2 regions of the Arthrobacter sp. SLBN-122 genome follow, and region 2 is predicted to be linked to the other one. Evidence: predicted binding sites of a transcription regulator. Region 2 holds the regulator's gene; the other holds the start of a gene.
The links. The regulator HspR, encoded in region 2, represses chaperone genes until heat shock. The targets are predictions, from matches to a motif close to AAGTTGAGTCNNNNNGACTCAACTT.
Positions count from the first base shown of each region.

Region 1 (15,124 bases), 120 kb from region 2:
CCAGCAGCGGCAGTTCAAGCGTCATCTCCGGCGTGGGGACTCCCACCAGGACCACGCGGCCAGCCAGGTCACGGGCATAGAAGGCCTGCTTGTAGGTTTCAGGACGGCCGACGGCGTCAATCACCACGTCCGCTCCATGGCCTCCGGTGAGGGCGCGGATGGCTTCCACGGCGTCCTCCTGGCGCGAGTTCACGCCGTGGGTGGCGCCGAGGGACGTGGCCATCCCGATCTTGTTGTCGTCGATGTCCACGGCGATGATCGTCGTCGCACCGGCCAGCCTGGCCCCCGCGATCGCCGCGATGCCCACGCCGCCGCAGCCGATCACCGCCACGGACTCACCACGCTTGACCTCACCGGTGTTGATCGCGGCGCCGATGCCCGCCATGATGCCGCAGCCCAGCAGGCCCACGGCCGCGGCATCAACCTCCGGGTCCACCTTGGTGCATTGCCCCGCAGCGACAAGCGTCTTTTCGGCGAAGGCACCGATGCCCAACGCCGGCGAGAGCACGGTGCCGTCCTCCAGGGTCATCTTCTGGGTGGCATTGTGCGTATTGAAGCAGTACTGCGGCTGGCCCTTGGCGCACGCCCGGCACTCGCCGCAAACGGCCCGCCAGTTCAGGATGACCCGGTCACCGGGAGCCACGGAGGTGACGTCAGGGCCCACCGCGCTGACCACACCAGTGGCCTCGTGTCCCAGCAGGTAGGGGAAGTCATCGCCGATGCCGCCCTGCTTGTAGTGCAGGTCCGTGTGGCAGACACCGCAGGTGAGGATGTCCACGAGGGCCTCCCCCGGGCCCGGATCCGGCACCAGGATGGTTTCCAGCGACACCGGCGCGTTCTTCTCTTTGACTACAACTGCCTGGACTTTGTGAACCATGTTCTTGTGTTCCTTTCGTGGATCCGGCCGGATCCGGTGAGTGGGCACCAAGTGCCAATGTAGCGGAGTGCACTCCCGGGGACCCCCGCCATCTCGTTGCCCTTGCCGCACACAATTGCGTAATGCACAACATGATGCGCATAGCGCCTACTGCGAATATGGCAGCGGCAGCGGTCGCTGTCAATAGATATATCAGTCCGCGGGCAGCTGGTCGCCAGCCGCTCGGAGCGCCATGCAGCCGCATTACGTGCTGCAAATCGCGGGCAGTAGGCTGGATGGCATGGCTTTTGAAGAATCTCCTGCCGAGCGGCGCGAAGTTAACGTCCGCCGGGCACCCAAGTACGTCCCCTTCCTGATCCTGGGGGCGCTGGTGGGTGTTGCTGCAGCCGCGGTAGTGGCTTATGCGGTGCCGGGCGATGAAACCTTCGACCCGGGCGCAGTGTTCGGATTCTTCCTGGTGATGTTTGCCGCCGGCGGCGCAATCCTGGGCGCCGCACTGGCGCTGGTCCTGGACCGCCGGAGCCTGAAGCGGCAGGAGAAAGCCGTGGTGGAGGCCGTTCCGGATTCGGAGCCGGATACGGATCCCCAGGGTTAGCAAGTCACAAACCAGCGGCCGGAAAAGTCGTACCCCATATCGTGAGATAATCGACCAGTGGCACGCGGCGATGGAAAACTTTCCCATGATCTTCTCCCCGGCGAAAAAGGCCCGCAGGACGCCTGTGGCGTCTTCGGCGTCTGGGCCCCAGGCGAAGAAGTAGCAAAACTTACCTATTACGGGCTGTATGCACTGCAGCACCGCGGTCAGGAGTCGGCTGGCATAGCTACCAGCGACGGCAAGCGGATCAACGTCTACAAGGACATGGGCCTCGTGTCCCAGGTCTTCGACGAGACCACGCTGAACACCCTGACCGGGCACCTGGCCGTCGGCCACTGCCGCTACTCCACCACCGGCGCCAGCCACTGGGCCAACGCGCAGCCCACCCTGGGCGCCACCGCCACCGGCACGGTCGCCCTTGCCCACAACGGCAACCTGACCAACACCGCCGAGCTCAACGCCATGATCACCGAGCGCAACGGCGGCCAGCTCACCGGCGAAATGAAGCAGGGCAACACCTCGGACACCGCCCTGGTCACCGCACTTCTCGAAGGCGAGCCGGGCAAGAGCCTCGAAGAAACAGCCACGGAACTCCTGCCCAAGATCAAGGGCGGCTTCTGCTTCGTCTTCATGGATGAAGGCACGCTCTACGCTGCGCGTGACACCTACGGCATCCGTCCGCTGGTCCTGGGCCGGCTGGAGCGCGGCTGGGTGGTTGCCTCCGAACAGTCCGCCCTGGCCACCGTGGGCGCCAGCTTCATCCGGGAGATCGAGCCGGGCGAGTTCATTGCCATCGACGAGGACGGCGTGCGGTCCAAGCGGTTCGCGGAGCCGACGCCGGCCGGTTGCGTTTTCGAGTACGTCTACCTTGCGCGCCCGGACGCCGCCATTGCCGGCCGCTCCGTCTACGAGTCCCGCGTGGAGATGGGCCGCCAGCTGGCCCGCGAGAACACGCAGCAGGCGGACATCGTCATCCCGGTACCGGAATCCGGCACCCCCGCGGCTGTTGGCTACGCCGAAGAGTCCGGCATCCCGTTTGCGCACGGCTTCGTCAAAAACTCGTACGTGGGCCGCACCTTCATCCAGCCCTCGCAGACGCTCCGCCAGCTGGGTATCCGGCTCAAGCTCAACGCCCTGGAATCCGTGATCCGCGGCAAGCGTGTGGTAGTGGTGGATGACTCGATCGTCCGCGGCAACACCCAGCGCGCCATCGTCCGGATGCTCCGCGAAGCCGGCGCCGCGTCGGTGCACGTGAAGATCTCCTCCCCTCCGGTGCAGTGGCCCTGTTTCTACGGCATCGACTTCGCCTCCCGCGCTGAGCTGATTGCCAACGGCGCCACCATCGAGGAGATCTCCCAGGCCATTGGCGCCGACTCGCTGGCCTACATCTCCGAGGACGGCATGATTGACGCCACCCGCCAGCCGCGCGAGCGCCTCTGCACTGCCTGCTTCACCGGCAAGTACCCCATCAAGCTCCCGGACGCGGACAAGCTGGGCAAGAACCTGCTGGAGCGCACAGACCTGGGCGGCCTGAAGCCTTCCCCGTCCGCGCTTCCCGGCGAAACCGCCGCCCTGGCCATTGACGCCACCGAGGACCCGGCGGAGAAGCCCGGCGCCACCGGCTGCGACCCGGGCCCGGACTCCGAATTCGAAAACCTGCTGACCGAAGCCGACCTTGTGCCCGACGTACCCGCCGCCACCAGCGCCGACAAGAAAGAGTCCGTATGACTTCCGCTAGCACCGCCGCAGATAACTCCGGCATCACCTACGCCTCCGCAGGCGTGGACGTTGAAGCCGGGGACCGCGCCGTCGAGCTCATGAAGGATGCCGTCAAGGCAACCCACAACTCCTCGGTGATCGGCGGGGTGGGCGGCTTCGCCGGCCTCTACGACGTCTCCCGGCTGCTGACCTTCAAGAAGCCGCTGCTGGCCACGTCCACGGACGGCGTGGGCACCAAGGTTGCCATCGCCCAGGCCATGGACATCCACGACACCATCGGATTCGACCTGGTGGGCATGGTGGTGGACGACATCGTGGTGGTGGGCGCCGAGCCGCTGTACATGACCGACTACATCGCCTGCGGCAAGGTGGTCCCGGAGCGCATCGCTGGCATTGTCCGCGGCATTGCCGCCGCCTGCTCCGTTGCCGGCACCGCCCTGGTGGGCGGCGAGACCGCCGAGCACCCGGGCTTGCTGGGCGAACACGAATACGACGTTGCCGGCGCAGCCACCGGCGTTGTGGAGGCCGATGCACTGCTGGGCCCGGACCGTGTCCGTGCCGGGGACGTAGTGATCGGCATGGCCTCGTCCGGCCTGCACTCCAACGGCTACTCCCTGGTTCGCCGCGTCATCAACCACGCCGGATGGGCCCTTGACCGGCAGGTATCCGAACTCGGCCGCACCCTGGGCGAGGAGCTCCTTGAGCCCACCCGCGTCTACGCCGCCGACTGCCTTGACCTGGCCCGCACCTTCCCGGTCAGCGCCGGCGCGGCCGTTCACGGCTTCAGCCACGTCACCGGCGGCGGCCTGGCCGCGAACCTGGCCCGCGTCCTCCCCCAGGGCCTCGTGGCGACCGTGGACCGCGCCACCTGGGAACTCCCCGCCATCTTCAAGCTGGTGTCTGAACTCGGCAACGTGCCCCTTGCGGACCTGGAGCGCACCCTGAACCTCGGCGTCGGCATGGTGGCCATTGTGTCCCCCGAAGCCGCCGATGCCGCTGTTTCCCGCCTGAACGACCGCGGCCTGCCGTCCTGGATCATGGGCACGGTCACCGAGGATTCAGACTCCATCCTCAAGTCCGGCCCGGATTACGTCCAGGGCGCCAAGGGCGTGGACGGCGGAGCAGTACGCCTGGTCAACGCCTACGCCTAGGACCCTCCATCGAGTGCTCCGTACTTGTCGTTTTCACCCCCGATAACGACATCTACGGAGCACTCGATGTGTTTAAGCGGCCGGTTCAACCCTGCACTTGGATGAGGTTGAGGATTCCACCCTGGGGGTCCTCGATGGTGGCCAGTGATCCAGGAGCCGGATGGTCATCCGGCTCCACCAGCACTTCGCCGCCTGCCGCCAGGGCGGCCGCTGCCGCCGCCGCGATATCTGCCGCCCCAAAATAAATCTGCCAGTCGGCGTCTTCGTCTTCGTCTTCGTCGGCAGGAACAATGCCGGCCACCTCACTCCCGGCAATGAGCAACGTGCAGTAGCTGCCGCCGTCGTGCTGGGGGTACTCGGTGACACCATGGCCGAAAAGCTGCTGGAAGAATCCGATGGCGGCCTGCGGCTCGGGCGTGAAGAGCTCGGCCCAGGCCAAGGCGCCGGGTTCATTGAAGAGATGGCTGCCGTAGTGGGTACCCGCCTGCCAGATCCCGGTGGTTCCGCCGCCGGGAGGGGCCAGGAAGCCCAGTACGCCGGTATCGCCCACTTTCTCGGGCCCAAACTGCACGGTACCGCCGGAATGACGGGCATCGCGGAGCAGCTCCGCGGCGTCCGGGACCGCAAAGTAGACGTTCCACTCGGCAGCAGTCCCTGCCTCCAGCTGCAAGGGATTTTGCGGCGCTATGGTGGCCACCAAGTGCCCGCGGACAAAGGCCTGAGCATAGCTGCGGCCGTCCGGTGTGGGGAAGTCCTCGTAGGTCCAGCCGAAGACCCGTCCATAGAAGTCTTTGGCGGCAGCAACATCGGGGGTCTGCAAATCCGCCCAGCAAGGCTCGCCGCTGGCGTATGTGGTCCGAACAGTCATGCGGTCAGGTTACCAACCAACACGGAAAGCCCGCTGCCCTACCGGTATTCCGGTATGGCAGCGGGCTCCGTGAAGTAAGCGGTCACCCGAAAACGGGTATCAAAAAGGAGGTCCGCACATTCCCTGGGTCCAAACAGCAGCTCCTGCAGAACCAGAATGTGCTTTCGCGCCACAGCAGCCGGGCCCGGAGGCCACAGCAGGCTTGCGACAACTAGCCGATGCGACGGTGGTCTACCTCGTCGTCATCGTCATCCAAATCATCCGCGTACTTATCCACATAAGCCGAATAGTCCGGTTCGACCGGTTCATTCGAGTAATGGCTCGTTGAACGGCTGCCCGGGCCCGTCAGCTCACGCTGAAGTGCCGAGTAGTCAGTGTTCGGGGAGTAGTACTTAATGTCCCGAGCCTGCTTGGTAGCTTTTGCCTTTTGACGGCCGCGCCCCATGGCGTGACCCCCTTTTGTACTTGGACCGGAGGTGGTCACCTTGGCGATCGGTGAGGCCCCGGAATGTTTGGTCAATTTGTCGTACACCTAGATTACATGCTTTCGGCGGGCCCCGCTTGCCGCCTCGGGGTCCGGACGGCCGGGTGGGGTACCATGGCGCACCTCCACCCGCGGGATTCCGGCATTTTTCTTGGGTAGAGTCACTTAAGAACTGCCGATTTTGTCTGGCCTTTGGCGAGCCGCGGAACCAAACCCAGGAGGATGCGAACCCGTGAACCACCAGGACATCCCGCCCAAACCCGCTTCGCCCCCGCAGACCGGTAGCGTGCCACAGATCCAGGGCGGGACCGGCCCGGCCCCGGCTCCGGAATCCGTCACCTGGTCCCAGCCCCGCCACGATCCCGCGCCGGAAAATCACGTCAACAGGAAGCCTGCCCTGTGGAAGGCGCTTCTCGTCACCGTTATCGTCGCCGTAGCGGGCTCACTGGTGTGGCTTGCCGTCTGGCTGAATTCTTCACCCGGCAGCGAGGTGGCAAAGAATGACGCACAGGGTGTGCTGCAAACCGCCGTCACGCCGCCGGCCACTCCCCAGCCCCTTCCCCGGGAGGGTGTTGCACCCGCTGCCTACGCGATTGGTGACTGCTTCAAGGATTTCGACCCGCAGGCCCTCGCGTCCACCGTGGTGCCATGCGATACCGGCCACTCAGCCCAGCTCGTTGCGACTCTCCGCTACCCGGACAGCGCTGAGTATCCAGGGGCCGAGTCACTCAAGGCCAAAGCCCTGCAAGTCTGCCAGGCGGCGAAGCTCGGGCCGGCGGCCAAGCAGTTCCAGCTCAACTACCAGCGCACCTTCCCCAGCAGCACCAGCTGGGAATCCGGCGACCGGAGGGTGGATTGCTACGTCGCGGCCGACACCGGCAATGTGATTAACGCAAACGTGCTGCCCTGACGGTTCACCCGCCAGGGCAGCACGGTCCGCATCACAAGGCCGGCGGCTAGTCCTTCCGCCTGACCGACAGGCCGGAGCTCGGGGCCCCAGTCATTGTGTCCACGTTGCCCCCAGTCAGTTCGCCGAAGTCCGGCGCCGTATCAACCAGCACGGTGTCGCCGTCGCTGATCTCACCGGCGAGGATGGCCTTGGCCAGCCGGTCGCCGATCTCGCGCTGCACCAGGCGTCGCAGCGGCCGGGCGCCGTAGGCGGGGTCGTAGCCGGACAGCGCCAGCCACGCCTTGGCGCTGTCGGTGACATCGAGGGTGAGCCGCCGCTCGTGCAGCCTGCGCCCCAGTTCGCCGACGTGCAGCTCCACGATGTGGGCCAGCTCCTCCACCGTGAGGGCGTCGAACAGCACCACTTCATCGAGCCGGTTGAGGAACTCCGGCTTGAAGGACGCGTTCACCGTGGCCATAACGGCATTGCGCTTGGCCTCGGCGTCCAGGGACTGGTCCACCAGGAACTGGCTGCCCAGGTTGGACGTGAGCACCAGGATCACGTTGCGGAAGTCCACGGTGCGGCCCTGCCCGTCGGTGAGGCGGCCGTCGTCGAGCACCTGCAGGAGGATGTCGAACACCTCGGGGTGCGCCTTCTCCACTTCGTCCAGCAGCACCACGGAGTAGGGACGACGGCGGACGGCCTCGGTCAGCTGCCCGCCTTCCTCGTAGCCGACGTAGCCCGGAGGCGCCCCCACGAGCCGGGCAACAGAATGCTTCTCGCCGTACTCGGACATGTCGATCCGCACCATGGCGCGTTCGTCGTCGAACAGGAAGTCCGCCAGGGCCTTGGCCAGCTCGGTCTTGCCCACGCCGGTGGGGCCCAGGAACAGGAAGGAACCGGTGGGCCGGTTGGGGTCGCTGATGCCGGCCCGGGCACGCCGGACGGCGTCTGACACAGCGGCCACTGCCTTGCTTTGGCCGATGAGCCGCCTGCCGAGTTCCTCCTCCATGTGCAGCAGCTTCTGGCTTTCGCCCTGCAGCATGCGGCCGGCGGGGATGCCGGTCCATGCGGAAATGACCTCGGCGATGTCTTCCGCCGTCACTTCCTCCGCCACCATCTGTGCGGACTTGTCCGTCACGGCAGCCTCCGCTTCGGCAGCGGCGTTGAGTTCGCGTTCCAGCGCCGGGATTTCCCCGTAAAGGATGCGGGAGGCTGCCTCCAGGTCGCCCTCGCGCTGGGCCTTGTCCGCGGCGGAGCGCAGCTCATCCAGCTTGGCCTTCAGGTCACCCACCCGGTTCAGGCCGGCCTTTTCGGCCTCCCACCTGGCGTTGAGTGCGGAGAGTTCCTCTTCCTTGTCCGCCTTGTCCGCCCGGAGCGCGGCCAGCCGTTCCACGGAGGCGGCGTCAGTCTCGCCCTCCAGCGCGAGCTCTTCCATGGTGAGCCGGTCCACCTGGCGCCGCAGCTGGTCGATCTCCTCCGGAGCGGAGTCGATCTCCATGCGCAGCCGGGACGCGGCTTCGTCCACCAGGTCAATGGCCTTGTCCGGCAGCTGGCGGCCCGAGATGTAGCGGCTGGACAGGGTGGCGGCGGCCACCAGGGCGGAGTCCGCGATGGACACTTTGTGGTGCGCCTCGTAGCGCTCCTTGAGGCCGCGGAGGATGCCGATGGTGTCTTCGACACTGGGCTCGCCCACATACACCTGCTGGAAGCGGCGTTCCAGGGCTGCGTCCTTTTCGATGTTCTCGCGGTACTCGTCAAGCGTGGTGGCACCAATCAGGCGCAGCTCGCCGCGGGCCAGCATGGGCTTGAGCATGTTGCCGGCGTCCATGGAGGAATCACCGGTGGCACCCGCCCCCACCACGGTGTGGATCTCGTCGATGAAGGTGACGATCTGGCCCTCGGAGCCCTTGATTTCCTCCAGGACCGCCTTCAGCCGCTCTTCGAACTCACCGCGGTATTTGGCGCCGGCCACCATTGAGCCGAGGTCCAGGGAGATGAGGGTCTTGCCGCGCAGGCTTTCCGGGACGTCACCGGCCACCATCCGCTGCGCGAGCCCTTCCACTACAGCGGTCTTGCCCACACCGGGTTCGCCGATGAGTACCGGGTTGTTCTTGGTGCGCCGCGACAGGACCTGGACCACGCGCCGGATTTCGGAGTCGCGGCCGATCACGGGGTCCAGTTTGCCGGCGCGGGCCATCGCGGTGAGGTCGGTCCCGTACTTCTCGAGCGCCTGGAAGGTGTTTTCGGGGTCCGGGCTGTCCACCTTGCGGTCACCGCGGACTCCGGGCAGGGCAGCCAGGAGCGCTTCGCGGGAGGCGCCGGCGTCGCGCAGCAGGCGGGCCGCGGCATCGTTGCCGGCCGACAGGCCCACCAGGAGCACTTCGGTGGAGACAAAGGAGTCGCCCAGGCGGTCCGCTTCCTCCTTGGCATGCTGGATGGCCTGCAGGGCGGGCCGGGACAGCTGCGCTTGCTGGCTGGAGCCGCCGGACGTGGCGGGCAGGGCCTTGATGGCGCTGCTGGCCTGGACGCTGACGGCATCGGGATCGGCACCGGTGGCGCGAAGCAACGCGACGGCGACGCCCTCACGCTGGTCCATCAGCGCCTTGAGGAGGTGGGCTGGTTCCACCTGCGGGTTCCCGGCCGTCGAGGCGTTCATTGCGGCGGCGGAAAGAGCCTCCTGGCTCTTGGTGGTGAATTTGACGTCCAAAGAGAGCTCCTTTCTGGGGCTTGTTGACTAAGTTGAGTCTACTACGCTCAACTTTGGACGGCGAGGTCCAGTAGCCATGTTTGCCCAAGGCGAAATACCTGTCCAGAGCCGGAGGTCCCGCCGCCCTAGGTTCCGTACACGGCGACGGCAGCCGCCTTGACCACGAAGTGCACCGTCATGCCGGGGACAAGGCCGAGGTCGGCGGAGGCGGCGGGGGTGATGTCCGCGGCCAGGCCGCCGGCGCGGACGCGGATCTGGTCGCCGTGCGGCTCGAGGTCCGTGATGGTGACGGCGAACGAGTTCCGGGGGCTGCCGTGCGCGTCGTTGAGGAACACGGAGACGGCCGACGGCGGAAAGACGGCGACGCCGGGGCCGTGCGGCCTGGGCAGCGGGGCAGGTTCGCCGTGCGGGATTGGCTCCGCGGCGAAGGATTCGTCATCGTGGCCGGTGATTGTGAGTCCCTCACTGGTCCGCACCCCCGCGCCGTCCAAGGTGCCCGGAATGAAGTTCAGTCCGGCGAGCCCGGCTGCAAAGGAACTGCGCGGCCGCTCCAGCACTGTGCGGGTTGGGCCTTCCTCAACAATCCGGCCGCCCTCCAGGATGACCACCCGGTCCGCGAGCATCAGCGCGTCCAGCACGTCATGGGTGACGATGATCGCCTGCCGTCCGGCAAGGACCCGCTTGAAGAGCCGGCGCAGCAGCGGGGCGGAGTGGATATCCAGGGCGGCCAGCGGCTCGTCGAGCAGGAGGAGCGCCGGGTCGGCGGCCAGTGCACGGGCCACGGCCACGCGCTGGGCCTGGCCGCCGGAGAGTTGGGCAGGACGCCGCGCGGCCAGGTCTCCGGCTTCGACCTCAGCCAGCCAGCGCCGGGCCTGCTCCTCCGCGACTCTTTTGGAAACGCCGGCACTGCGGGGGCCGAAGGAGACATTGTCCAGGGCGTCCAGGTGGGGGAAGAGCAGGGGTTCCTGGGCGAGCAGGGCGGTGCCGCGGTGGTGCGGCGGTGACCACGTACGCTTCCCGCCGTCGAGGTCGAAGAGCGTCCTGCCATTGAGTTGGGCCATGCCACTGTCAGGCCTTAGCAGGCCCGCGATGCCGGCGAGCAGGGTTGATTTGCCGGCGCCGTTGGGCCCCATGACGGCCACGGTTTCGCCCGGCCGGACCGTCAGGGCCACGTCGAAGTCCCGCCCGGCCACCACTGTCTGGAAGGACAACGTCACCGGACGTCCCCTCCTGCCGGGGCCGGCGTCGTCGTCCGTTGTCCTGATCCGGCACGGTCCGCTGCCGGGCGCCGGTAGGCAAGCGCAACCACTGCCACGGCGACGGCTACGAGCACCAGGGACAGGGCGACGGCGGCGTCCGGGTCCGTTTCGCGCTGCAGGTAGATTTCCAGCGGCAGGGTCCGGGTCACCCCCTGCAGGCTGCCCGCGAAGGTCAGCGTGGCGCCGAACTCGCCCAGGCTCCGGGCGAAGGACAGCACTGCGCCCGACGCCAGCCCGGGCAGGACCAGCGGAAGCGTGACGCGCCGGAACACCGTGCCGGGCCGGGCGCCCAGCGTCGCGGCCACGGCCTCGTACCGTGAGCCTGAGGTCCGCAGCGCCCCCTCAAGGCTCACCACCAGGAACGGCAGCGCAACGAACGTCTGTGCCAGGACCACCGCCGTGGTGGAGAACGCGATCTGCAGGCCGAGCACATTCAGCGTCTGCCCCAACAGCCCCTGCCTGCCGAACGTGTAGAGGAGGGCAATTCCGCCCACCACCGGGGGAAGCACCAGCGGCAAAAGCACCAGCGAGCGCAGCAGCCCCTGCAGGCGGAAGGTGTCCCGCGCCAGGACCAGGGCCAGGGGAACGCCCAGCACAATGCACAGCAGGGTGCTCGCCGCCGAGGTCCGCAGGCTCAGTCCCAGCGCAGTCAGCGACGACGGGGAGGTCACCAGCGGAAGGAATTGTGCCCAGTCCACGCGGAGCACCATAGCCAAAAGCGGGAGCACGACGACGACGGCGGCCAGGACGGCCAGCGCGCGGACCCAGACGGGGATGCCAGAGTAGGCAGGACTCGGGGTGCGCAGGCGTGCCGGTGGCGGGCCTGCTTGCTGCCGGGTCATGTGCTGCTTCCGTTGCCGGCACCCGGTGGGCCGAACCCTGCAGCGGCGAGGGCCTCCTGGCCCTCCGGGCCCGTGACCAGGTCCAGGAAGGCCTGGGCGGTGGCCCTGTTCCGGCTGCCGGCAACCCCGGTGATGGGGTAGATGTTCACCGCGCTTCCCGACTCCGGGAACTGGATACCCGCCGCCTTGGACCCGGCGGCCTTGATGTCCGTGCCATAGACCAGGCCGGCGTCGGCCTCGCCGGAGGTGACCTTGCCCAGGACGTCTGTGACCGCGTTCTCCTCACTGACCGGGCTCAAGGTAACTCCGGCCGCCTCCGCCGCCCTGGCCGTGGCTGCCCCGCAGGGCACCTGCCTGGCGCAGGTGACCAGTTTGACGCCCGGCCGGGCCAGGTCCTTGAACCCTGCGATGCCCGCAGGGTTGCCGGGCGGCACGGCGATGGCAAGGGTGTTAGTGGCGAAGTTCCGGGGCGCGCCCTCAGTAAGGCCGCCGTCCTGCAGCTTCTGCATGGTGGCCGCGTCCGCGGCGGCGAAGACGTCCGCGGGTGCCCCCTGGCTGATCTGGCTGGCCAGGTCCGAGGACCCGGCGAAGCTCAGGGTGACTGTGGTGCCAGGGTTTTCCGCCTCGAAAGTGCGGGCCAGCTGGGTGAAGGTGGCCTTGAGGGAGGCGGCGGCGAAAACGGTGATGGTGCCGCCTGGCTTGGCCCCGGAGCCGGTTCCCGGAGCGCTCCCGGTTACTGCGCTGCCGGTTACTGCGCAGCCGGAAAGGACGGCCGCCAGCAACAGCGTGGCGGCCGGCAGGATGCGTCCCCGGATCATGCCGTGGCCCGTCCCTTCGGGGATTCGATGATGACCGTTGTTGCCTTGACCACCGCGGTGGCCACCGAGCCCGGCTCCAGGCCCAGCTCGCGCACGGCTTCGCTGCTCATCAGCGAGACCACCCGGAACGGCCCGCACTGCAGTTCCACCTGCGCCATGACCTTGTCCGTAATGACGTTGGTGACCAGGCCAACGAACCGGTTCCGCGCCGAGCTGCTGCCGCTCTTGGGGTCGTCCGGAAGCTGGGCCAGCTTCTGTGCGTGCGTTGCCAGCTCGAGGCCGTCCACTGCGAGCCGGCCGGACTCGTCCCGGAGCGGCGTCAACGTTCCGTGCTCCGTCCAGCGCCGGACGGTATCGTCGCTCACGCCCAGGAAACGGGCAGCTTCGGAAACGCGAATGAGGGCCATACCGTGATTCTAATCCGCAAATGCGGCAATACGTCTAGCATCAGCAGGTATTGAGGATTTCGGCTGGACACGTCGTTTCCGGTCTGGGCACCAGGGGCGCCACTAGACTCCTTCCATGGCCATCTACATCGACCCGCCGCTGTGGCCTGCACACGGAACACACTTCTCGCATCTGGTATCGGACTCGTCCCTCGACGAGCTGCATGCATTCGCCGCTGCTGCCGGGATCCCGGAGCGGGCGTTCGACGGCGACCATTACGATGTGCCGGAACGCCGCCTTGAGGAGCTGGTGGCGGCCGGGGCGGTCCCGGTGGAGGGCAGGGTGCTGGTCCGCAAACTCATTGCCAGCGGATTGCGGATCCCGGCGCGACGGCGGAACAAATCGCTGAAAGTCCCGCTGCTGGCCCGCTGGGAAGCCATCATGCCCGGCCACGACGCACTCTTTCTGGACCTCCTGGACCGGTGGAGCGAACCGCACCGCCACTATCACGGCTGCACGCACCTGTTATCGGTGCTGGAGGCGCTTGACCTGCTCACCGAGCCCGGCGAGGCGCCCCGGACAGTGCTGCTGGCGGCCTGGTTCCACGATGCCGTGTACCGCGGGTCGGCGGGCCAGGACGAGGAGGAGTCTGCCCGGCTGGCTGAAAGCAGGCTGGCCGGGAGCAGACTGCCGGCGGACGAGGTGGCGGAAGTGGCACGGCTTGTCCGCCTTACGTCGGAACACCGGCCGGAGCCAGGGGACGACGACGGCGCCCTCCTCTGCGACGCGGACCTTTCAGTCCTGGGCGGCGAACCTGAGGAGTACGCCCGCTACCTCGCCGCCGTCCGGAAAGACTACGCCCACATCGGTGACGCCGACTTCTCAGCCGGCAGGGCCGCCGTCGTGCGCCAACTGCTGGAACTGGACCCGCTCTTCCACCACCCGCGGGCCCGGGAACTGTGGCAGGACGCCGCGCACCGGAACCTGAAAGGTGAACTGGCATGAACGCTCCGGGTTCCAGCCCGCGGCACACGCACTCTGCCAATGCCGCACACCGCCAGCTCCCTTTCACGGTCAGGCTGGACTGGGGGCTGGAGGGAGCCACGACCGTGGCAGCGGGCGCCGACATTGCGGTGGTGGTGGACGTCCTTTCCTTCGGCACCTGCGTCAGCGTGGCACTGGACCGGGGCGCTGAAATCTTCCCCTATCCCTGGCGGGATACCAGCGCCGAAGACTTCGCCGCCCACCACCAGGCCCAGCTGGCCGGCCCCCGCGGCGGCGGCGGCCTGAGCCTCTCCCCCGCCAGCTTCCGCGCTGCGGAGTCCCTGGAAAGAGTGGTCCTGCCCTCCCCCAATGGATCGGAACTGTGCCACGCGCTGGCCGCGGACGTGCCGCTGGTCGCCGCCGTGTGCCTTCGGAACGCCGCAGCCACTTCCGACTGGGTGGCGGCGAACCTCCCGGGAGACGCGGTACTGGCAGTGGTGGCCGCCGGTGAACGCTGGCCTGACGGCAAGCTGCGGCCTGCCGTGGAGGACCAAATCGGCGCCGGGGCTTTCATCGCAGGGCTGGCGGCCGCCGGCAGGGGCGGCTATGAAGCCGGGGACGGCAGGCACGGCTACGCACCGGAGGCCGTTGCCGCCATGGCCGTGTTTGAAGCCGCGGAACCACGGCTGCGCGAAATGCTGCAGCAGTGTTCCAGCGGCCGTGAGCTGTCCGGAGCCGGCTATGCGGAGGATGTGGACATTGCCGCCGAACTGGACCAAAGCGATTCGGTGGCCATCCTGCGGAACGGGGCCTTCCGGCCGCTGTGAGGGCCCCAGCCTTGCACGTGTTTACGGATCACGGAACCGGATGCAAAACTGCAGGGATGAGCCTGCGCATCCAAGCCCTCGCCATTGATTCCACCGACCCCCGGGTTCCTGCCGCCTTCTGGGAAAAGGCGCTCGGCTGGCGCCGCACCCACGAAGAGGACGACGAGATTGTGCTCGAACCGCCGGCGGGCAGCCCCGAAGACGGCGTGCTGCCCGACCTGCTTTTCCTCCGGGTCCCGGAACGGAAGGAACTCAAGAACCGCCTTCACCTGGACCTCCGCCCCGAAGACCAGGACGCAGAGGTCGCCAGGCTGGAAGAACTGGGCGCCCGTCAGATCACAGTGGGACAGGGTGCGGCGGCAACATGGGTTGTCATGGCTGACCCGGACGGCAATGAGTTCTGCGTGCTCCGCGCCCTGCGGCCGGACGAATCCGCCTAGCGGTAGCTGCTGACCGGGTAGTTGCTCACGAAAGGCGTATTGGTGGGCACGATCTGCTTACCCAGCGGCATAAGGGATACCGGAATGAGCTTCAGGTTGGCGATGGCCAGCGGGATGCCGATGATGGTCACGGCCATGGCGAACGCAGTCACCACGTGGCCGATGGCGATCCAGATCCCGGCCACGAGCAGCCAGATCACATTGCCCAGCAGCGAAAAGACACCGGTGCCGCCTGGTTTGTCCACCACCATGCGGCCAAACGGCCACAGGGTGT
Region 1 covers NZ_VFMS01000001.1:1,395,427-1,410,550, forward strand. Annotated here, with positions in the region: gene FBY36_RS06575 (S-(hydroxymethyl)mycothiol dehydrogenase) at 1-877, opposite strand, end outside; gene FBY36_RS06580 (hypothetical protein) at 1,158-1,472, shown strand; gene purF (amidophosphoribosyltransferase) at 1,530-3,200, shown strand; gene purM (phosphoribosylformylglycinamidine cyclo-ligase) at 3,197-4,342, shown strand; gene FBY36_RS06595 (VOC family protein) at 4,428-5,210, opposite strand; gene FBY36_RS06600 (DUF3073 domain-containing protein) at 5,422-5,655, opposite strand; gene FBY36_RS06605 (septum formation family protein) at 5,927-6,604, shown strand; gene clpB (ATP-dependent chaperone ClpB) at 6,651-9,293, opposite strand; gene FBY36_RS06615 (sulfate/molybdate ABC transporter ATP-binding protein) at 9,419-10,510, opposite strand; gene FBY36_RS06620 (ABC transporter permease) at 10,507-11,394, opposite strand; gene modA (molybdate ABC transporter substrate-binding protein) at 11,391-12,212, opposite strand; gene FBY36_RS06630 (TOBE domain-containing protein) at 12,209-12,619, opposite strand; gene FBY36_RS06635 (DUF4031 domain-containing protein) at 12,735-13,604, shown strand; gene FBY36_RS06640 (2-phosphosulfolactate phosphatase) at 13,601-14,410, shown strand; gene FBY36_RS06645 (VOC family protein) at 14,467-14,850, shown strand; gene FBY36_RS06650 (YccF domain-containing protein) at 14,847-15,124, opposite strand, start outside.
Region 1: the regulator HspR is predicted to act here: its motif matches at 9,323-9,347, upstream of clpB (ATP-dependent chaperone ClpB).

Region 2 (15,124 bases):
ACCTGATCGTCGCCCAGTTCGATGACGCGATGAAGGTCCCGGGCTCGCAGATCAACTACGTGAACCGCAAGCCGATCGGCGTTGCCGGCCTGATCACCCCCTGGAATACCCCGTTCATGCTGGAGTCCTGGAAGCTCGCCCCGGCCCTGGCCACCGGCAACACCGTGGTCCTCAAGCCCGCCGAGTTCACCCCGCTCTCGGCCTCGCTCTGGGCCACCATTTTCAAGGATGCCGGCCTGCCCGATGGCGTCTTCAACCTGGTCAACGGCCTGGGCGAGGAAGCCGGCGACGCCCTGGTCAAGCACCCGGACGTGCCGCTGATTTCCTTCACGGGCGAAACCACCACCGGGCAGACCATCTTCCGGAACGCCGCCGCCAACCTCAAGGGCCTGTCCATGGAGCTCGGCGGCAAGTCCCCGTGCGTGGTGTTCGCCGACGCCGACCTGGACGCCGCGATCGACTCCGCGCTGTTCGGTGTCTTCTCCCTCAACGGCGAGCGCTGCACCGCCGGCTCCCGCATCCTCGTTGAGCGCGCCATCTACGACGAGTTCTGCGAAAAATACGCCGCCCGGGCCAAGAGCATCGTGGTGGGCGATCCGCATGATCCGAAGACCGAAGTCGGCGCGCTGGTCCACCCGGAACACTTCGAAAAGGTCGCTTCCTACGTAGAGATCGGCAAGTCCGAAGGCCGACTCCTGGCCGGCGGCGGACGGCCGGAAGGCCTCCCTGAAGGCAACTACATCGCACCCACCGTGTTCGCCGACGTCGCCCCCGACGCCAGAATCTTCCAGGAGGAGATCTTCGGGCCCGTCGTTGCCATCACCCCGTTCGAGAACGACGACGAAGCCCTCGCCCTGGCCAACAACACCAAATACGGCCTTGCGGCCTACATCTGGACCCAGAACCTGACCCGGGCGCACAACTTCTCCCAGAACGTGGAGGCCGGCATGGTGTGGCTGAACAGCCACAACGTCCGCGACCTCCGGACCCCTTTCGGCGGCGTCAAAGCCTCCGGCCTGGGCCATGAGGGCGGCTACCGCTCCATCGACTTCTACACCGACCAGCAGGCCGTGCACATCACGCTCGGCAGCGTCCACACCCCCAAGTTCGGCAGCATCGAAGACTCCGCCACCAACGAGGGCTAACCCCTTACTTCCTGAAGAACCTGCTCAAAGAAGAGAGACCATCATGACCAACTTTGTTCCCACCCCTTCTGTCCCGGCACCGGACATTGTCCGCTGCGCCTACATGGAAATCGTGGTCACCGACCTCGCCAGGTCCCGCGAGTTTTACGTGGACGTCCTCGGCCTGCACGTCACCGAGGAAGACGAGAACAACATTTACCTGCGCTCCCTGGAGGAGTTCATCCACCACAACCTGGTCCTCCGCCAGGGACCCGTCGCCGCCGTCGCTGCCTTCGCCTACCGGGTGAAATCCCCCGCCGAAGTGGACGCCGCCGAGGCCTACTACAAGGAACTGGGCTGCCGGGTGGAGCGCCGCAAGGAAGGCTTCACCAAGGGCATCGGCGACTCCGTCCGCGTGGAGGACCCGCTGGGCTTCCCCTACGAATTCTTCTACGACGTGGAGCACGTGGAGCGCCTCACCCAGCGCTACGACCTCTACTCCGCCGGTGAATTGGTCCGCCTGGACCACTTCAACCAGGTCACCCCGGACGTCCCCAAGGGCCGCAAGTACCTGGAGGACCTGGGCTTCCGCGTCTCCGAGGACATCAAGGACGCCGACGGCGTCACCTACGCCGCGTGGATGCACCGCAAGCAGACCGTCCACGACACCGCCCTCACCGGAGGCAACGGCCCGCGCATGCACCACGTCGCGTTCGCCACGCACGAGAAGCACAACATCATCCAGATCTGCGACAAGATGGGCGCCCTGCGCATCAGCGACCGGATCGAACGCGGCCCCGGCCGGCACGGCGTGTCCAACGCCTTCTACCTCTACATCCTCGACCCGGACGGCCACCGCATCGAGATCTACACCCAGGACTACTACACCGGCGACCCGGACAACCCCACCATCACCTGGGACGTCCACGACAACCAGCGCCGCGACTGGTGGGGCAACCCCGTGGTCCCGTCCTGGTACACCGAGGCCTCCCTGGTCCTGGACCTGGACGGCAACCCGCAGCCGGTCATCGAACGAGAGGAAAAGTCCGAGATGGCGGTGACGGTTGGCGCCGACGGCTTCTCCTACACCCGCAAGGAAGGCTCCGCCGAAGGCGACCGGACCGGCTTCAAACTGGGAGTGCAGGTCTAGGAGATGCTGGAGCCGAAGACGATTGAGGCCATCGCGGATGAGCTGGTGGAAGCCGGCCGGACCCGCACCCCTGTCCCCCGCCTGACCACCCGCTACCCGGACATGACCGTGGAGGACTCCTACGCGGTGCAGCAGTTGTGGCGCCGCCGGAACGAGGAGGCCGGCCGGACGCTGGTGGGGCGCAAGATCGGCCTCACGTCCAAGGCCATGCAGGCCGCCACCGGCATTACCGAACCGGACTATGGCGCCATCTTCGACGACATGGTGCTGGAGACCGGCTGCTCCGTGGACTGGGACCGGTACACGCATCCGCGGGTGGAGGTGGAGCTGGCATTCGTCCTGAAGGACGGGCTCAAGGGCCCCGGAGTGACCATCTTCGACGTCCTGAAGGCCACCGACTACGTGGTTCCGGCCCTGGAGATCCTGGACTCCAGGATCGAGATGGAGGGCCGGACCATCGTGGACACCATCTCGGACAACGCGGCCATGGGCGCCATGGTGATCGGCGGCAACCCCGTGAAGCCGGACGCCGTGGACCTCCGCTGGGTCTCCGCCATCCTCTACAAGAACCAGACCGTGGAGGAGACCGGCGTGGCCGCGGGCGTCCTGGACCACCCTGCCAACGGCGTCCACTGGCTGGCCAACAAGATCGCCGCCCACGGCGACGCCCTGAAGGCCGGCGACATCATCCTGGCCGGATCCTTCACCCGCCCCATGTGGGTGTACAAAGGCGATACTGTCCACGCAGACTACGGACCCCTGGGGAGCGTCACATGCCGTTTCGAGTAGAGGACACCTTCCGGTCCGCCCTGGCTGCCCAAAAAGGTGAAGCAGCCCGGCCGCTGGCCGGAATGTGGGTGTGCTCCGGGAGCCCGCTGATCGCCGAGCTCTGCGCAGGGTCCGGCCTGGACTGGCTCCTGGTGGATGCCGAACACAGCCCCAACGGGCTCGAATCCATCCTGGCCCAACTCCAGGCCATCCACGGCTACCCGGTCCATACCGTGGTCCGGCCGCCGGTCAACGACACCGTGGTGATCAAGCAGTACCTGGACCTGGGCGTGCAGAACCTGTTGATCCCCATGGTGAACTCCGTGGCGGAAGCCGAGGCTGCGGTTGCGGCCACCCGCTACCCGCCGCAGGGCGTCCGCGGCGTCGGCTCGGCCTTGGCCCGCGCCGCCCGGTGGAACCGCGTCCCCGATTACTTGGCGCGGGCCAATGAGACCATTAGCGTCACCGTCCAAATCGAGTCGACGGCGGCCGTCGAGGCAGTGGAGGACATCCTCAAGGTCGACGGCGTGGACGCCATCTTCGTCGGCCCCTCCGACCTCGCAGCCTCCATGGGCCTGCTGGGACAGCAGGAACACCCCGAGGTGCGCGCCGCCGTCGAACACTGCTTGTCCGCTGCGAAGGCGGCCGGCAAGCCTGCAGGCGTCAACGCCTTCGCCCCCGCCACCGCCTGGCATTACCTGGACAACGGCGCCGGCTTCATCCTGGTGGGCGCCGACGTCGCCATCCTGGCCCGCGGCTCCGAAGCCCTCGCCGCCGAATACATCCCGCAGGCCGACGGCGGCACAACCGCGAGCTACTGACCTTCCCCTTCCTAAAGGACTTCTTCCATGACAGTTACTTCTGCGCTTTCCCCTGCCATTTCACCGGAGCGTGAAGCATCGTTGCTGGCTTCCGTGCCTACCGGCCTGCTGATCGGAGGGCAATGGCGGGAGGCGTCCGACGGCGGCACGTTCGATGTGCACGACCCCGCCACCGGAGAGGTGCTCGCCACCCTCGCCTCCGCCACGAGCGACGACGCTGTTGCGGCGTTGGACGCCGCCGACGCCGTCCAGGCGTCCTGGGCCATGACTGCATCCCGCGTGCGGGCGGAGATCCTGCGCCGGGCCTTCGACCTGGTCACCGAACGGGCCGAGGACTTCGCGCTCCTGATGACCCTGGAAATGGGCAAACCCCTGGCCGAAGCCCGTGGCGAAGTCACCTACGGCGCCGAGTTCCTGCGCTGGTTCTCCGAGGAAACCGTCCGGGACTACGGCCGCTACCTCACCACCCCCGAGGGCAGGAACAAGATCCTGGTCCAGCACAAACCCGTCGGCCCGTGCCTGCTGATCACGCCCTGGAACTTCCCGCTGGCGATGGCCACCCGCAAACTAGCCCCCGCCGTCGCCGCTGGCTGCACCATGGTCCTCAAACCCGCCAAACTCACACCTTTGACGGCCCAGTATTTTGCGCAGACGATGCTCGATGCCGGCCTGCCCGCCGGCGTCCTGAACGTCGTCTCCTCCTCCTCGGCGTCCGGGATCTCAGGTCCCCTGCTGAAGGACTCCCGGCTGCGGAAAGTCTCCTTCACCGGCTCCACCCCGGTGGGCAAACGCCTGATGGCCGACGCCGCCCAGAACGTCCTGCGCACCTCGATGGAGCTCGGCGGGAATGCCCCGTTCATTGTGTTCGAAGACGCAGACCTCGATGCCGCGGTCGAAGGGGCCATGGCGGCGAAGATGCGGAACATGGGCGAGGCCTGCACCGCCGCCAACCGGTTCCTCGTCCACGAATCCGTCGCCTCCGAATTCACCGCCAAGTTCGCAGCCGCAATGGGCGCCCTGGCCACCGGCCGCGGCACCGACCCGGCCACCCAAGTCGGGCCGCTCATCGACGCCGGCGCAAGGGACGACGTCCACGCCCTGGTGGCTGCCGCCGTCGGCGCCGGGGCAACAGCCGTCACCGGCGGGGCACCCGTGGACGGTCCCGGCTACTTCTACCAGCCCACGGTCCTCGCTAACGTGCCCAACGACGCCGCGATCCTGGGCCAGGAAATCTTCGGACCCGTCGCCCCCGTCACCACCTTCAGCACCGAAGAAGACGCCATCCGGCTCGCCAACAACACCGAGTACGGCCTTGCCTCCTACCTCTACAGCCGGGACTTCAACCGCCTGCTCCGGGTGGCGGAACAGATCGAGTTCGGCATGGTCGGCTTCAACGCCGGCGTCATCTCCAACGCAGCCGCACCCTTCGGCGGCGTCAAACAATCAGGCCTGGGCCGCGAAGGCGGAACCGAAGGCATCGCCGAATACACCACCACGCAGCACATCGGCATCGCTGACCCGTACGCGGACTAGGATGGCAGGGACGTCCGACGGCGTCACGCAGGGCATGCTTTCGGCCCACCTTCGGCGGCGGGACCCCGGAAATCCGGGGTTCCGCCGTCGCGCGTTCCGCCAAAACATGCCTGGCGTGACACGGCGTTCGCTCCCGGACAAGGGCTTTGCGCACAAAGACAAGAGCAGGGACCGGCCCTTCACCCAGACTGGGGAGTAACCCGCTACGCCGACCGGCTGGCGTCCTTGCTACTCGAAGTGGAGTATCCCTTGGAAACCTACGATGCACTCCTCGCGTCCATTTCCCCCGCGGCCGGCACCGGCCGGACCATCTTTGACCCCGCTACGGGTGAGGCTGTGGGCGAAGCACCCGTCCACGGCCTCGAGTTCCTCGAAGAAGCCGTCGCCGCTGCCGTCGCCGCCCAGCCCGTCTGGGCTGCCCTGGGCCACGACGCCCGGTCTGCCGCGCTCCTGAAAGCAGCCGACGCCGTCGAACGCTCCGCAGAGGAACTCGCCCAGCTGCTCTCCCGCGAGCAGGGCAAACCGCTCAACGGGCCCAATGCGCGCTTTGAAGTCGGGGCCTGCGTGGCCTGGCTCCGCGCCACCGCCGCACTGCCCCTGGAACCCGAAACCATCGTGGACGACGGCGAGACCCGCGCCGAACTGCATTACCGGCCCATCGGCGTCGTGGGCGCGATTGGACCTTGGAACTGGCCCATGATGATCGCCGTCTGGCAGCTGGCCCCGGCCCTGCGCATGGGCAACGCCGTGGTGGTCAAGCCGTCCGGCAACACCCCGCTGAGCGTCCTGGCCTTGGTCAAGGTCCTCAACGAGGAACTCCCCGAGGGCATCCTGTCCGTGGTCTCCTGCGGCCGGGAGGTCGGTGCCAGGCTCACCGACCACCCCGCGATCGGCAAGATCATGTTCACCGGTTCCACCGCCGGCGGCCGCGCCATCATCAAGTCCTCCGCGGACACCGTCAAACGGCTCACCCTGGAACTGGGCGGCAACGACGCCGGCATCGTCCTGCCCGACGCCGATCCCAAGGCCATCGCCACGGACATCTTCTGGGGCGCGTTCCTGAACACCGGACAGACCTGCGCCGCCCTCAAGCGCCTCTACGTCCACGATGACATCTACGACGCCGTCTGCGAGGAGCTCGTGGCGGTCGCCCGGCAGGTGCCCATGGGCAACGGCCTGGACGAGGACAACGTGCTGGGCCCGCTGCAGAACAAGGCACAGTACGACGTCGTGGCGAACCTCGTGGAGGCGGCCAAGGCTTCCGGGGCGCGCGTCCTGCTGGGCGGGAACCCGGATACCAGCCAGCCTGGTTTCTTCTACCCCACCACCCTGGTGGCGGACATCGACAACGGCAACCCGCTGGTAGCGGAGGAACAGTTCGGCCCTGCCCTGCCGATCATCCGCTACAGCAGCATCGACGAAGCAGTGGAGATGGCCAACGGGCTCGACGTCGGCCTGGGCGCCTCGGTGTGGTCCCCTGACCTGGCCGCCGCCCGGGAGGTCGCGGCCCGTATCCAGGCCGGCACCGTCTGGATCAACCGGCACGGCGCCGTGGACCCGCGCATCCCATTCGGCGGGGCCAAGCAGTCCGGCTACGGCGTCGAATTCGGCGTGGAAGGCCTCAAGGCCCTGGGCGTACCGCAGGTCATCAACGGCTGACGTTGACTCGGGAGCCCGGCACGCGGTCTGCCAGTGCCGGGCTCCCGGGGCTGTATGGCTTTACCCCAAGGCCGGGGCGGTGGACGTTCTGCCGGCGAACTGCCGGCGGGCCCACCGGGCGAGCTTCTTGCCCTTGCCCTTCCACCAGTTGTCCTCGTCCTGGTTGTGGTGGAACCGGAAGACAATGGCAACCAGGACAAACATGCCCATCACCACGTCCACCCAGGAGGACACCACCAGGGCGATGAAGACGGTCATGGCATTGGCCACGATGGACGGGATTGCCAGGGTACGGAAGACGGTACTGGCCACGTAGCGCCGGTGCGACCGCGGGACGGACAACTCACGGACCATGTCGAAGCAGACGCAGACCACAACAATGGTCTGCCCGATGGCCAACAGGATCTGCCCCGGCATGGAACTGCTGAACGCGGCCACGGATTCCATTCCCGGGCTCATGGCCGGCTCCTGATTGAAGCTTTGCTGAGATCTGTAAACACGGAAAAACCCCCAGAACTTGCAGAACCACCGCCGCTGATCCGGCGATGGTTCCATTCAAGTTCCAGGGGGCTTTTCCGTCACGAGTAGCGGGTACTCATATTTGTGATGGCTTGCCGGGAATCGGTACTTATTGCCCGAGCGCCCGCGGCCGCCACAGCATGACCGCCTGGGACCGGGGCCGGGGGCGCTGGCCGCGGGCCAGGCTCACCACGTCGCCCGCCGCACCGGCCGCGAAGATGCGCGAATCCACAGAGCGCGGCCGCCGCGCGAGTTCCTCGGTAAGTTCGGCGATCCGGCTTTGGAGGGCTGCCACCTGGTTTTCGAGTTCCAGGATGCGCTTGATCCCCTCCAGTGACACGCCTTCCTGGGACAGCCGCTGCACTTCCCGCAGCATGTTCACGTCACGCTGGGAGTAGCGCCGGGACTTTCCGGGGGCACGGCTGGGTTTGACGATGCCCAGCCTGTCGTACTGCCTCAGCGTCTGCGGGTGCATGTCCGCCAGCTCGGCCGCCACCGAAATCACGAAGATCGGCTGGTCAGCATTGATGTCCACGCCTCACCTCCGTGCCTAGAGCCGGGCCTTGGCTGCCAGGCCCTCGCGAACATCCGCCGACGACGTTGCCTCGGCGAACGCCTTGACCGCAGCCTCGGCTTCCTTGTTGAGGTTCTTGGGAACCGCGACGTCGATGGTCACCAGCAGGTCGCCGGTGGCCTTGGAGGTCTTGACGCCTTTGCCCTTCACCCGGAGGGTGCGGCCGGACGGCGTGCCCGCCGGAACACGCACCTTGACCTTGTCGCCGTCGATCGTGGGAACCTCGATGTCCGCACCCAAAGCAGCCTCCGGGAAGGTGACGGGGACATGGATCCTGAGATTGTCGCCGTCGCGCGTGTAGAACTGGTGCGGCTGGACAGCGACGGTCACCACCAGGTCACCGTTACCGGCAGCACCGGGCTGGCCCTTGCCGCGCACACGGACCTTCTGGCCGTCCTTGATGCCGGCGGGAACCCGGACATCGATCACTTCGCCGCTGGGTTCACGCAGGCCGATGGTGGTGCCGCGGATGGAACCGGCAAAGGAAATGCTGGTGGAAGCGGTCCGGTCGGCACCCTTCTGCGGGGTGCGCTGGAACCCGGGGGCTCCGCCGAAGCCGCCAAAGAGGTCCGCGAACTCGGGCGGAATACCACCCGCGGAGGGGTTGAACCCGCCGGCGTGGCGTCCGGTGTTGCCGGTGAACAGGCCGCCGAACATGTCCTCGAACCCGCCGTTCGTGGCGCCCGCGCCGCCCGGGGCAAACCGTGCCCCGCTGCCCATGGCCCGGATGGCGTCATACTGCTGGCGCTCGTCCGGATCCGAAAGCACCGAATAAGCCTCGGAGATGTCCTTGAACTTCTTCTCGGAAGCAGAGTTCCCCGCATTTGTATCAGGGTGGTGCTGCCGCGCAAGCTTCCGGTAGGCCTTCTTGATGTCGGCGTCGGAAGCGTCCTTGGCAACACCAAGGATCTTGTAAAAGTCCTTGTCCACCCAATCCTGGCTAGCCAATGGCGTTTCCTTTCAAAGTCTTCTAACTAACAGCTCTCCGCGGTACAGGGGCCCGGACCGCGCTCCGCTGGGTAGGGGGCCGTGCCCGCTCCGCGGTGCCCGCCACGCCGCGGCCCCCTACCCAGCTGCGCTTCGCTTGGTCCCACCTTAGGCGAGACAACCGCTGAGCGACGGACGGATAAGGGGCCCGGGAGTGGCTGTAAGGATCTGGCCGAGGGCCCCGACACGAGCTTGCGAGTGTTGGGAGGCCAGATCCGCTGCCGGAGCTGGGTGGCTGGGGATCGCAGATCCTCAGCCACCCAGCGTAGGGGCGGGGCCCCTTATCCGTCCGGCGCAGGTGAGAAGCCGACTAAGCCGGGACCGCCACGATGACCTGGGCTGCGCGGAGGACGCGGTCGCCTGACTTGTAGCCTGAGCGGAGCACCTGGCTGACGGTGTCAACCTCGATGTCCTCGCCGGGCTGCTGGATCAGGGCCTCGTGGATCGTGGGATCGAACTCCACGCCGGTCTCATCGATGCGTACCAGGCCGTAGGTCTTCAGCGCGTTCTCCAGTTTGGTGGCGATCGCGGCGAAGGGACCGTCGGTGAGGTCGCCGTGCTGCCGGGCGGCGTCGACGTCGTCCAGGACCGGGAGCAGGGAGTTCAGGACGCCGATGACGGCCATTTCCCCTGCCACGGCGCGGTCGCGTTCAACGCGCTTGCGGTAGTTGACGTACTCAGCCTGGAGGCGGAGCAGGTCGTTGCGCAGCTCGGCTGCCTCGGCGTTGCCGCCGGACCCTGCGGGCGCACCCTGGGCCACGGATTCCTCGGCCGGCACGTCCACGCCGTTGAGAATCTCCTCGGCCTGGGCCAGCGCGTCGCCGTCGGAATCTGCTGCCCCGGCCTGGGAACCGGCCCCGGGGGCGGACTGGCCGCCCTCCGGGTGCCGGGCCTGCCCGGTCACCGGGTCAACCTTGCGGTTGTCCCGGATGACCGGCTCCTGGCCGTTGCCCTGCGTGTTCTGCTGGCTTGCGGATGTGTTGTGCTCTTCCTCGTTACCGTGGTGCGGCATGGGTTACTTCTTCGCTTCGTCTTCGTCGATGATCTCGGCGTCGACGATGTCTTCGTCGGAGGAACCTGCCGAAGCACCGGGGGCACCCTCGGCACCTGCAGCGCCTGCGCCGTCCGGCGAACCGGGCTGGGCGTAGATGGCTTCGCCGAGCTTGGTCTGGGAAGCCTGCAGCTTCTCGAACGCGGACTTCACGGCGGCGTCGTCGGTGCCTTCGAGGGCCTTCTTGAGGCTGTCGACGTCGCCCTGGACCTCGGTCTTGACCTCTTCGGGCAGCTTGTCCGCGTTGTCGGCGATCAGCTTGTCCACCGAGTAGGCGAGCTGTTCGGCGGTGTTGCGGGTGTCGGTTGCCTCGCGGCGGGCCTTGTCCTCGGCTGCGTGCTCCTCGGCGTCACGGACCATGCGGTCAATGTCTTCCTTGGAGAGGCTGGAGCCACCGGTGATGGTCATCGACTGTTCCTTGCCGGTGCCCTTGTCCTTCGCCGAGACGTGGACGATGCCGTTGGCGTCGATGTCGAAGGTGACCTCGATCTGCGGGATGCCGCGCGGGGCCGGGGCGATGCCGGTCAGCTCGAACGTGCCCAGCGGCTTGTTGTCCCGGGTGAACTCGCGCTCGCCCTGGAAGACCTGGATGGCCACAGACGGCTGGTTGTCATCCGCCGTGGTGAAGGTCTCGGACCGCTTGGTGGGGATGGCGGTGTTGCGCTCGATCAGGTGCGTCATCACGCCACCCTTGGTTTCGATGCCGAGGGACAGCGGGGTGACGTCGATCAGGAGGACGTCCTTGCGCTCACCCTTCAGCACACCGGCCTGCAGGGCTGCACCAACGGCCACAACCTCATCCGGGTTCACGCCCTTGTTCGGCTCCTTGCCGCCGGCGAGTTCCTTGACCAGGTCGTACACGGCGGGCATACGGGTGGAGCCACCAACGAGGACGATGTGGTTGATGTCGGAGAGCTTGATGCCGGCTTCCTTGATCACATCGTGGAACGGCTTCTTGGTGCGCTCCAGCAGATCCTTGGTGAGGTCCTGGAACTTGGCGCGGGTCAGCTGCTCGTCCAGGTGGACCGGGCCGTCGGGGGTGACGGACAGGTACTGGAGCGAGACGTTGGTGCTGGTGGAGGAGGAGAGTTCCTTCTTGGCCTGCTCAGCGGCTTCGCGGAGGCGCTGCAGGGCGATCTTGTCCTTGGAGAGGTCGATGCCCTTGACCTTGAGCTGGTTCAACAGGTAGTCAACGACGCGCTGGTCCCAGTCGTCGCCGCCCAGGCGGTTGTCACCGGCGGTGGCGCGGACCTGGATGGTGGAGAAGTTGTCTTCGTCTTTGCCGACTTCGAGCAGGGAGACGTCGAAGGTACCGCCGCCGAGGTCGAAGACCAGGATGAGTTCGTCTTCCTTGCCCTTGTCCAGGCCGTAGGCGAGGGCTGCGGCGGTGGGCTCGTTGACGATGCGCAGGACGTTCAGGCCTGCAATTTCGCCGGCTTCCTTGGTGGCCTGGCGCTCGGCGTCGTTGAAGTAGGCCGGGACGGTGATGACGGCGTCCGTGACCTTTTCACCCAGGTAGGACTCGGCGTCGTTCTTCAGCTTCATGAGGATACGCGCGGAGATTTCCTGCGGGGTGTACTTCTTGGCGTCGATGTCCACCTTCCAGTCGGTGCCCATGTGGCGCTTGACCGATGCGATGGTGCGCTCGATGTTGTTGACGGCCTGGCGCTTGGCGATCTCGCCAACCAGGACCTCGCCGGACTTGGAGAATGCAACGACCGACGGCGTGGTGCGGCCACCCTCGGCGTTGGCAATAACGGTGGGCTCGCCACCTTCGAGAACGGAGACGACGGAGTTGGTGGTTCCGAGGTCAATACCTACTGCACGTGACATGTGTTGCTTCCTTCTTTCCTTGGAAACTGGTTGGCGCCCTAAGCATTGAGCGTTCTGCACTCAACTTTACTCAGGGCGCCAGCGATGTCAATTCAAAGTTGAGTGTGGTCGGCTCAACTTTGGAGACCATGTCAGGCTTTTAGCTCGATAATCCTTTGATTCCGGGCTTTCGTGCGCAGGATTACGACGGCGACCCAGGGTTTCGCCTTAGGAGAACGTAACGCCGGGCTGCTTAGCGCTCCGTATCCCGGTCGCCATGGAGCGGGCCGCGCTCTTCCGCCGTCGTTTGAACCTGGCGATCGGTGAGTCCTTCACGGATGGACTCCTCCGTGCGGCGGCCCGCAGTGCCGGCATCGCCGTAGTCGCCTTCCTCGTACTCGCCGTCAGCAACGTCGCGTTCGGCAGCGCCGCGTTCGGGCTCGTTGTTCGTGCCGGAGCCGCCGTAGTCGCCGTCCACGTACTGCCCGCCCTCTCCCGCGCCAGCAGCAGGAGTCGAGACTGTTCCGGCAGCGCCGTAATCGCCCTCCGGATATTGCTCACCCAGTTCCCCGGCCGGCCTTTCCACGGCCCCGGCGTCGCCGTAGTCGCCGTCCACGTACTGCCCGCCTTCCCCTTCAAGTCCGGGGGCGCTGCTGCCCTTGCGGGGCTCCTCGGCTGCAACTTCAGGGTTCTCAGTCATGGTGCATCTCTCCTTCGAGGCTCCGCGTCCATGCGGGCGCACTGGCAGTCTATCGACGGCCCGGGCGCATCAACAGGGCTTCGCCGGCACTTATCGGGAGGCCCGGACCGGCAGTCCGGCGACGCCTGCCAGCACGGCGAGGTGATGGTCGAAGAGCTCCGCAGGAGCCCTGAACGTGTCCGGCCCGTACTGGTTGAACACCTCAAAACTGACCGCGCCGGAGAGGGAGCTCCACACCAGGACACCCCGCGCCACGAGCTCCTCTGGGAGGTCCAGGCCGTACTCCGAACGGATGGCGGCCAGGTCGGCGGCCAGGGTTGGCGGCAGCTGCGGGGAGCCTTCGGCCGGAAGTGACAACTGGCCGGCCCGGGAAGCCGCGTCCAGGATCCCGATGAGGCTGACGATGACCCTTGTGCCGGGACCCGTGGTGCGCTCGGCAGGGGCGCTGTAGCCGGGAACGGGGCTGCCGAAAAGGAGCGCGTAGCTGGCGGGCTCGCGCACGGCCCATTCCCGGACAGCCCTGCCCAGCGCCAGGAAGCGGGCACCATGGTCACCTTCCGGAGCCTGGGCGACGGCGGCGTCCACTTCGTCCCCGAGCTCGCCGAAGGCGTCGATCAGCAACAGGGTCAGCAGCTCATCGCGGCTCTCCACGTAACGGTAGACGGCGGAGGACACCACCCCCAGGTCCCTCGCCACCGCCCGCAGGGAGAGCGCGGCCGCACCATGAGTGGCGAGGTGCTGCCGGCCCAGGCGGACAATGTCCACGATGGTCTGCGCCCTTGCCCGCTGCCGGGGCGTGAGCGGGCGGTCAAGGCCGGCGGCTGTTTCCTGGGCTTCAGTCACCGGTCCAGCATGCCACAATGGAGAGCGCGGGAATCAAAAGAGAGCACCGCTCTTGACTTTGGCCAAGACTCGGCCCCATGCTGTTTCTGAGAGCACTGCTCTCGGAAACTGGAACGAGGAGGACAAGTGGCAGATGTGCATGTAGTGACGGGAGCTGGACCGGTGGGATGGACGGTGGCCGAACAGCTGGCAGACCTGGGGCGGCGGGTGCGCGTCCTGACTCGTTCGGGCAGCGGACCCCGGCACCCGCTCATCGAACGCATTGCCGGGGATGCAAAGGATCCGGACATTCTGCGCACTGCCCTTGCCGGCGCCGAGGCCGTCTTCCACTGCATCCACGGGTCGGCCTACACCGCCTCGGCATGGCAGTCCGAACTGCCCGCCGCCGAGCAGGCAGTCCTGGCCGCCGCGCAGGAAGCAGGCGCCGTCGTTGTATTCCCCGAAAGCCTCTACTCCTACTCCCAGCCGGACCGCGTGATGACGGAAGACAGTCCCCGCGTTGCTGGCGGCGGCAAGCGCGGCGTGCGGACTGAATTGCTTCGGGCCCGTGCGGCCGCAGCCGCTCCTGCCGTGAGCGTGGTGGCGGGCGACTTCTTTGGGCCCCGCGTCCGGATGGCGCACGGCGGCGAGCGCATGGTGGTGCCGATCCTGGCAGGGAAGAACGTCAGCGTCATCGGCAGCTCCCGCCAGCCGCACTCGTTCACGTACGTCCCTGACCTGGCCAGGGCAATGATCGCCGCGGCAGACAGGCCCTCCGCCTGGAAAACCGTGTGGCACGCACCCACAGGCCCGGCGCTCACCCAGACGGAACTTGCCCACGCCTTCGCCGCAGCGGCGGGACGGCCAGCTCCCAAAGTGCATGTCCTGCCTGGCTGGACGTTCCGGACGGCAGGCCTTGTCTCAGCCGGTGCCCGAGAACTGGCCGAGATGCTGTACCAGTTCGAGCGGCCGTTCATCATGGACTCGGCCGCGTCGCAGGCAGCCCTGGACGTCAGCCCCACCCCGCTGGAAACGGCTGCTGCCGCCACCGTGGACTGGTGGCGGCAGCAGGGGTAGTGCTCCGGGCGGCGAGGGGCCCAGTGTTAGCGGCTGGGAACCTCTTCCAGGGGTTCGACGCCGGGCTCCCGCGGCCGTGCAGCGCTCGGGCCGTCCGTGCGTCCCAGCTTGCTGGGCCACCAGATCTTCGGTCCGATGTCGTAGGCCAGGGCCGGCACCAGCAGCGAGCGCACCAGGACGGTGTCCAGCAGCACACCGAACGCCACAATGAACGCCAGCTGGACCAGGAACATGATGGGAATGACGCCCAGCGCCGCGAACGTGGCGGCGAGCACCACGCCTGCGGAGGTGATGACACCGCCGGTCACCACCAGGCCGCGGAGGATGCCGGGCCGGGTGCCGTGCTTAAGGGATTCCTCCCGGACCCGGCTCATCAGGAAGATGTTGTAGTCCACGCCCAGGGCCACCAGAAACACGAAGCCGAACAGCGGCACTGTGGCATCGGCGCCGGGGAAGCCAAAGATGTTGTTGAAGACGAAGGCCGACACGCCAAGCGCCGCCGCGTAGGAAAGCACCACGGAGAGCAC
Region 2 covers NZ_VFMS01000001.1:1,516,538-1,531,661, forward strand. Annotated here, with positions in the region: gene hpaE (5-carboxymethyl-2-hydroxymuconate semialdehyde dehydrogenase) at 1-1,145, shown strand, start outside; gene hpaD (3,4-dihydroxyphenylacetate 2,3-dioxygenase) at 1,189-2,274, shown strand; gene hpaH (2-oxo-hept-4-ene-1,7-dioate hydratase) at 2,278-3,063, shown strand; gene FBY36_RS07160 (HpcH/HpaI aldolase family protein) at 3,048-3,863, shown strand; gene FBY36_RS07165 (NAD-dependent succinate-semialdehyde dehydrogenase) at 3,891-5,396, shown strand; gene FBY36_RS07170 (aldehyde dehydrogenase family protein) at 5,646-7,055, shown strand; gene FBY36_RS07175 (hypothetical protein) at 7,116-7,502, opposite strand; gene FBY36_RS07180 (heat shock protein transcriptional repressor HspR) at 7,684-8,109, opposite strand; gene FBY36_RS07185 (DnaJ C-terminal domain-containing protein) at 8,125-9,096, opposite strand; gene FBY36_RS07190 (nucleotide exchange factor GrpE) at 9,446-10,147, opposite strand; gene dnaK (molecular chaperone DnaK) at 10,151-12,019, opposite strand; gene FBY36_RS07200 (hypothetical protein) at 12,252-12,698, opposite strand; gene FBY36_RS07205 (TetR/AcrR family transcriptional regulator) at 12,789-13,541, opposite strand; gene FBY36_RS07210 (NAD-dependent epimerase/dehydratase family protein) at 13,668-14,597, shown strand; gene FBY36_RS07215 (MMPL family transporter) at 14,624-15,124, opposite strand, start outside.